DNA from 2 places in the Nonomuraea composti genome. Region 2 is predicted to be linked to the other one. Evidence: riboswitches for the same ligand, from Rfam matches in the RefSeq annotation. Region 2 holds a riboswitch; the other holds the start of a gene.
What was found. Region 2 has a riboswitch for glycine ahead of gcvP (aminomethyl-transferring glycine dehydrogenase). Riboswitches for the same ligand answer to the same signal wherever they lie in the genome.

Region 1: linked by a shared signal. The riboswitch ahead of gcvT (glycine cleavage system aminomethyltransferase GcvT) and the one ahead of gcvP (aminomethyl-transferring glycine dehydrogenase) in region 2 are both predicted to bind glycine.

Annotation. Positions count from the first base shown of each region.
Region 1 is NZ_JAATEP010000015.1:133,662-137,055, forward strand. It holds gene gcvH (glycine cleavage system protein GcvH) at 1-330, opposite strand, end outside; gene gcvT (glycine cleavage system aminomethyltransferase GcvT) at 327-1,412, opposite strand; glycine riboswitch at 1,447-1,543, opposite strand; glycine riboswitch at 1,544-1,641, opposite strand; gene HCN51_RS22485 (gamma-glutamyl-gamma-aminobutyrate hydrolase family protein) at 1,715-2,404, opposite strand; gene HCN51_RS22490 (3-oxoacyl-ACP reductase) at 2,419-3,183, opposite strand; gene HCN51_RS22495 (aldehyde dehydrogenase family protein) at 3,186-3,394, opposite strand, start outside.
Region 2 is NZ_JAATEP010000016.1:41,682-45,075, reverse strand. It holds gene gcvP (aminomethyl-transferring glycine dehydrogenase) at 1-1,839, opposite strand, end outside; glycine riboswitch at 2,022-2,122, opposite strand; gene HCN51_RS23045 (MerR family transcriptional regulator) at 2,366-2,986, opposite strand; gene HCN51_RS23040 (bifunctional nuclease family protein) at 3,134-3,394, opposite strand, start outside.

The DNA.
Region 1 (3,394 bases), on a different contig from region 2:
GCCTTCGACGCGCACCTTGAACATCCAGCCCTCGCCGTACGGGTCGCTGTTCACGAGGCTGGGGTCGTCGACGACGGCCTGGTTCACCTCGGTGATCTCGCCCCCGACCGGGGAGTAGATCTCGTTCACGGACTTGGTCGACTCCACCTCGCCGACGGAGTCGCCCTGCTCGACGTTCGCGCCGACCTCGGGGAGCTGCACGTAGACGACGTCACCAAGGGAGTCGGCGGCGAACGCCGTGACGCCGACCGTCACGGTGGTGCTGTCGTCCAGCCCGGCCACCCACTCGTGCTCCTTGGTGTAGCTCAGGTCGTCAGGGATGTTGCTCACTTGTTCCTCCTGTAAAAGGGCAGCTCGACCAGGTCCATAGGTTCATGGCTGCCCCGGATGTCCACAGCCAGGCCTGAATCGGCGCCGGTGTCCACGTAGGCCATCGCGATGGGCTTTCCCAGGGTCTGGGAAGGCGCACCGCTGGTGACCTCGCCGACGACGGCGCCGTCCTTGGTGACCGGGTAACCGTGGCGCGGCACCCGGCGGGTCCGCGCGACCAGGCCGACGAGCCTGCGTCGTGGCTGGTCGTCCTTGACCGCCTCGAGCGCAGACCTGCCGACGAAGTCACCCGGCTTGTCGAATTTCACCACCCTGCCCAGCCCCGCGTCGAACGGGGTGAGCTGCGCGCTCAGCTCGTTGCCGTACAGCGGCATGCCGGCTTCGAGCCTGAGCGTGTCGCGGCTGGACAGGCCCGCGGGCTTGAGCCCGTACGGCTCCCCGGCGGCCGTGAGCGCGTGCCACAGCGGCACGGCGTCCTCGTTGGCCACGAACAGCTCGAACCCGTCCTCGCCGGTGTACCCCGTGCGGGCGATGAGCGCCCGCCGGCCGTCCACCTGGCCGGGCAGGCCGGCGTAGTACTTGAGCCCGGCGAGGTCGGCGTCGGTGAGCGTGGCGAGGATCTCCTGGGAGCGCGGGCCCTGGACGGCGATGAGCGCGTACTCCGCCGACCGGTCCGTCACGACCGTCTCGTACGGCTTGGCCCGCTCCCGCAGCTCCTGCGCGACCTTCTCGGAGTTCGAGGCGTTGGCCACGACCATGAACTCCTCGTCACCGAGCCGGTAGACGATGAGGTCGTCGAGGACGCCGCCCCGCTCGTTCACGATCATCGTGTATCTGGCGCGTCCGGGTGCGAGTGCCGACAGGTGCCCGACCAGCGCGTAGTCCAGCGCTTCGCCGGCCTGGGGGCCGGTCAGGAAGATCTCGCCCATGTGGGAGAGGTCGAACAGCCCGGCCGCCTCGCGGACGGCCCGGTGCTCCGCGGACTCGCTGCCGTACCGCAGCGGCATGAGCCATCCGGCGAAGTCGGTGAGCGTGGCGCCGAGGCTCTCGTGAACGTCTCGTAGCGGTGTCGGTCGGGACATTTGTCGCACCTCAGGACAGGAGTGGATGCCAGCATCCTCCCCCTCTGTCATCGATGCCTGAGAGCTTCACCCGACTTTTGCCGGACTTTCACCTTCGGCGAGGCCCCATGGGCCTGCTTTCCAGAGGACACCTCGTCCGCGCGGTCCTTTGCCTTGAGAGGTTCGCGGGGAGGGCTTGCTCCTTCAGGGACCCTGACCGGCTGTCAGGGCACTCTCCCGCGCGGTTTCGTCGGTGATGTCCGTCAGCCTAGTGCCGTTACGGGGCTGTTGTCGCGTTCTGGGCCGTACGGGATCCGGCGCCGTCAGCACGCCTGGACGAGCGCCTCGAACAGAGCGTGCTCCTCGGCCGCCTCGGGGTGCCACTGCACGGCCATGGTGAACGCTCCCGACGTGCTCTCCACGGCCTCGATCGTGCCGTCGGCGGCGGTGGCGGTGACGGTCAGGCCGGGGGCGAGGCGGTCCACCGCCTGGTGGTGGTAGTGCGCGACCGCCACGGGCTCCTCGCCCAGCACCTTGGCCAGGCGGGTGCCGGGGACCGGGGTGACGGGCAGGTGCCCGAAGCGGCCCGGCCCCGGGCAGTGGTCGGTGTGGCCGACCAGGTCGGGCAGGTGCTGGTGGAGGCTGCCGCCGAGGGCCACGTTGAGCACCTGGAGGCCGCGGCAGATGCCCAGGAACGGCAGCCCGGCGTCGAGGGCCGCCGCCAGCAGGGCGAACTCCGCCTCGTCCCGAAATTTCCGGACGTAGCCGCTGCGTTCGTGCGGCTCCGCGCCGTACCTCGCCGGATCGATGTCACCGCCCCCGGCCAGGATCAGCCCGTCGAGGCGGCCGGCCAGCCCGGCCGGCGAGCCGGCCGGCGGCAGCAGCACCGGCTGGCCGCCCGCGCGCACGACCTGCTCCACGTACGAGTACGGCAGCAGCGCCGCCCGGGTGTCCTGCCACACCGTGAACGAGGCGGTCTCGACGTAGGACGTGATGCCGATGACGGGGCCCACGACCGTCCTCCCTCTTAGAGCGGCGTGACGTAGGCACCGGAGATGCCGCCGTCCACCAGGAACTCGCTGGCCGTGATGAACGAGGCGTCGTCGCTGGCCAGGAACGCCACCGCGGCCGCGATCTCCGACGCCTCGGCGAAGCGGCCCACCGGAACGTGCACCAGCCGCCGCTGCGCCCGCTCGGGATCCTTGGCGAACAGCTCCCGCAGCAGCGGCGTGTTCACCGGGCCCGGGCACAGGGCGTTGACCCGGATGCCCTCCCTGGCGAACTGCACCCCCAGCTCCCGCGACATCGCCAGCACCCCGCCCTTGGAGGCGGTGTAGGAGATCTGCGAGGTCGCCGAGCCCATGACGGCCACGAACGACGCGGTGTTGATGATCGAGCCCTTGCCCTGCCGCCGCATGTACGGGATGGCGTGCTTGCAGCACAGGTAGACGCTGGTCAGGTTCACCTCCTGGACGCGGCGCCAAGCGTCGAGGCCGGTCTCCAGGATCGATTCGTCGTCGGGCGGCGAGATGCCGGCGTTGTTGAAGGCGATGTCCACGCTGCCGTAGGTGTCGTGCGCCGTCGCGAACATGCGCACGACGTCGTCCTCGCTGGTGACGTCGGCCTTGACGAACAGGCCGCCCACCTCGGCCGCGGCCTTGACGCCCGCCTCCTCGTCGATGTCCGCGCAGACCACCCTGGCGCCCTCGTCGGCGAAGCGGCGGGCCGTGGCCAGCCCGATCCCGCTGCCGGCGCCGGTGATGACCGCCACCCGATCCTGCAACCGCTGCACTGTCACTCCCAGGAGATGAAGACGTTCTTGGTCTCGGTGAACGCCGCGAGCGCGTCAGGGCCGAGCTCCCTGCCAAGGCCGGACTGCTTGAAGCCGCCGAACGGGGTCCAGTAGCGGACCGAGGAGTGGGAGTTGACCGACAGGGCTCCCGACTCGACGGCCCTGGCCACGCGCAGCGCCCGGCCGACGTCGCGGGTCCAGATGGAGCCGC
Region 2 (3,394 bases):
GTCGTCGTCGCAGGCCACGACCACGACGCGCATGCCTGCCATGACGGCGCTGGCGGCGTTCGTGCCGTGGGCGGAGGACGGGATGAGGCACACGTCGCGCTCGCCCTGGCCGTTGGCCCGGTGGTAGGCGCGGATGGCCAGCAGCCCGGCGAACTCGCCCTGCGAGCCGGCGTTCGGCTGGATGGAGACGGCGTCGTAGCCGGTCACCTCGGCCAGCCAGCCCTCCAGCGTGCCGATCAGCTCCCGGTAGCCCTCGGTCTGCTCGGCCGGCGCGTACGGGTGGATCGCGGCGAACTCCGGCCAGGTGATCGGCTCCATCTCGGTGGTCGCGTTCAGCTTCATGGTGCAGGAGCCGAGCGGGATCATCGAGCGGTCCAGCGCGATGTCCTTGTCCTGGAGCCTGCGCAGGTAGCGCAGCATCGCGGTCTCGGAGCGGTGGCTGTGGAAGACGGGGTGCGTCAGGTACGGGGTCTCGCGCAGCAGCGCGGACGGCAGCGCGTCGGGGGCGTTCTCGGGGTCGGCCTCGACGCCGCTCACCCCGAACGCGGCCCAGACCTTGGCCACCTCGGCGGCGCCGGTCTTCTCGTCGCAGGCGATGGAGACGTGGTCGTCGTCCACCTGCCACAGGTTGACGCCCTGCTCGGCGGCGGCGGCCACGACGGCGGCGGCCCTGCCGGGGACGCGGGCGAGGACGGTGTCGAAGAACTCGCCGTGCACGACCTCCACGCCGGCGCCGCGCAGCCCCTCGGCCAGGGCGGTGGCGTAGCGGTGCACCCGGTGGGCGATGCCGCGCAGCCCGTCGGGGCCGTGGTAGACGGCGTACATGCTCGCGATGACGGCGAGCAGCACCTGGGCGGTGCAGATGTTGCTGGTGGCCTTCTCGCGGCGGATGTGCTGCTCACGGGTCTGCAGGGCCAGGCGGTAGGCGGGGTCGCCGTCGGCGTCGACGGACACGCCGACCAGGCGGCCGGGGAGCTGGCGCTGCAGCCCCTCGCGTACGGACATGTAGGCGGCGTGCGGCCCGCCGAACCCGAACGGCACCCCGAACCGCTGCGAGGAGCCGACGGCGATGTCGGCGCCGAGCTCGCCGGGGGCGGCGACCAGCGTCAGCGCGAGCAGGTCGGCGGCGGCCACCACGAGCGCGCCGGCCTCGTGCGCGGCGGCGGCCACGGCGCGGAAGTCGCGCAGCCGCCCGGAGGCGCCGGGGTACTGCACGAGCAGCCCGAAGCACTCGGGCAGGTCGCCGTCGAGGTCGTGCTCGACGAGCGTGATGCCGAGCGGCTCGGCGCGGGTGGCCAGCACGGCCTTGGTCTGGGGCAGCGCGTCGGCGTCCACGACGAACACGTCGCTCTTGGACTTGCCGGCCCGGCGCGCGAGCGTCATGGCCTCGGCGGCGGCGGTGCCCTCGTCCAGCAGGGACGCGCCGGCGACGGGCAGGCCGGTGAGGTCGGAGACGACCGTCTGGAAGTTCAGCAGCGCCTCCAGGCGGCCCTGCGAGATCTCCGGCTGGTACGGCGTGTAGGCGGTGTACCAGCCCGGGTTCTCCAGCACGTTGCGCCGGATGACGCCGGGGGTGACGGTGTCGTAGTAGCCCAGGCCGATCATGGAGGTGAGCACGCGGTTGCGCCCGGCCAGGGCGCGCAGCTCGGCGATGGCCTCGGCCTCGCCGATGGCGGCGGGCAGCTTGAGCTTGTCCTTGGCCCTGATCGCCTCGGGCACGGCCACCGCGACCAGGTCCGCGACGGATTCGAAGCCCACGGCCTCGAGCATGCGCTGCTGCTCGGACTCCGACGGGCCGATGTGCCTGGACGAGAACGGCGGAGCTGACAGGTCGGTCATGGGGTGTGCCTCCCGAGGCTTATGGAGACCGGCGCCAGGGCGCGGGCGAGTGCCGGGTCTCCCCCTCTGTCAGCGCGGCCCCGTCACCTGCGTCGGCGCCACGACCTGAGAGCTTCACCCCCGGTGGGGCTTGCACCGTCGGTGAGGCGCGCCTGGCGGGTGCGCCTGCTTTCCAGAGTTGCCTCGCCCGAGCGGTACTGGATGCCTGAGAGATTCCGGGGAGGGTTGCTCCTTCGGCGCCCCGGGACCGTCTGGTGCCCGGGGACTCTCCCGCACGGGGTCGTCAGCCTTGCTGTCCTAGATTACTACGGTAGCCCCCGATAACCGGTCATTGGACCCGCTTCCGGCCACGCTCGAGCCGGCTTCGAGGCACACGGATGCGACGGTGCAAGGTGAGCGGGGGTACGGGGAACCCTGGGCGCCGGGCGGGCGGCGCCGGATTCAGGAGGGGGCTCGGCCGGGTGGTGCGGGGCGCGAAGCCGTTTCACGCAGTGCGCAAGCCGTTTCAGGCGGTGCGCAAGCCGTTTCAGCCGGTGCGCCGGGCGCGGCGCCTGCGGGCCAGCTCGTCAGCGGGGTGATCGGCCGGGACGGTGTCCTCGACCGCCGCGCGTTCCCCCGGCAGCTCCGCGAGGGAGCCCTCGACCTCTCGCCAGACCCGCCCGAGCGCGATGCCGAACACGCCCTGGCCGCCCTGGAGCAGGTCGATCACCTCGTCGGCTGAGGTGCACTCGTAGACGCTGACGCCGTCGCTCATGAGCGTGATCTGCGCGAGGTCGGCGACCCCGCGGTCACGCAGGTGCTGCACGGCCGTGCGGATCTGCTGCAGCGACACCCCGGTGTCGAGGAGCCGCTTGACGACCTTGAGCACCAGGATGTCGCGGAAGCTGTAGAGCCGCTGGGAGCCCGACCCGTGCGCCGCCCTGATGGTGGGCTCCACGAGGCCCGTGCGGGCCCAGTAGTCGAGCTGCCTGTAGGTGATGCCGGCCGCGGCGCAGGCCGTCGGCCCGCGGTATCCGATGTCGCCCGGCAGCGTCGTCGGCTGCTCGTCGAAGAGCAGGCCCTGCTCCCCGGCACGCTGCCGCGCGCTCTCGCGCCGCACCGGATCTTCCTGGCCGGCCGTCTTTCCCTCGCCGCTGCTGACCGCCACGCGGACCTCCGGCTTTCTCTCATCCCGTGGCCTGATCTGGGGGTTCATAAAGGGCGACCACGGGTTTCACTTGCACCGTAGGACCGTGACCAGGCACAGTCAACGATCCGGCTCGGCGCGTCGTGAAGCGTAAATGCACTGAAATACCTACCCCGCCCTGCCGAAGTCCTCGGGAGTGATCGTGTCAAGGAACTCCCTGAACTTCTCCACCTCGTCCTCCTGGTCGTCCGGGATGATCACCCCGGCCTCCTGGACGACCTCCTCGCTGGCGAAGATGCGCGCCCCGGTGCGCAGGGCGAGCGCGATCGAGTCGGACGGCCGCGCGCTCACCTCCACGCCGTTGGAGAACACCAGATCGGCGAAGAAGATGCCGTCGCGCAGGGCGACGATGTTGACCGCGCGCAGGCC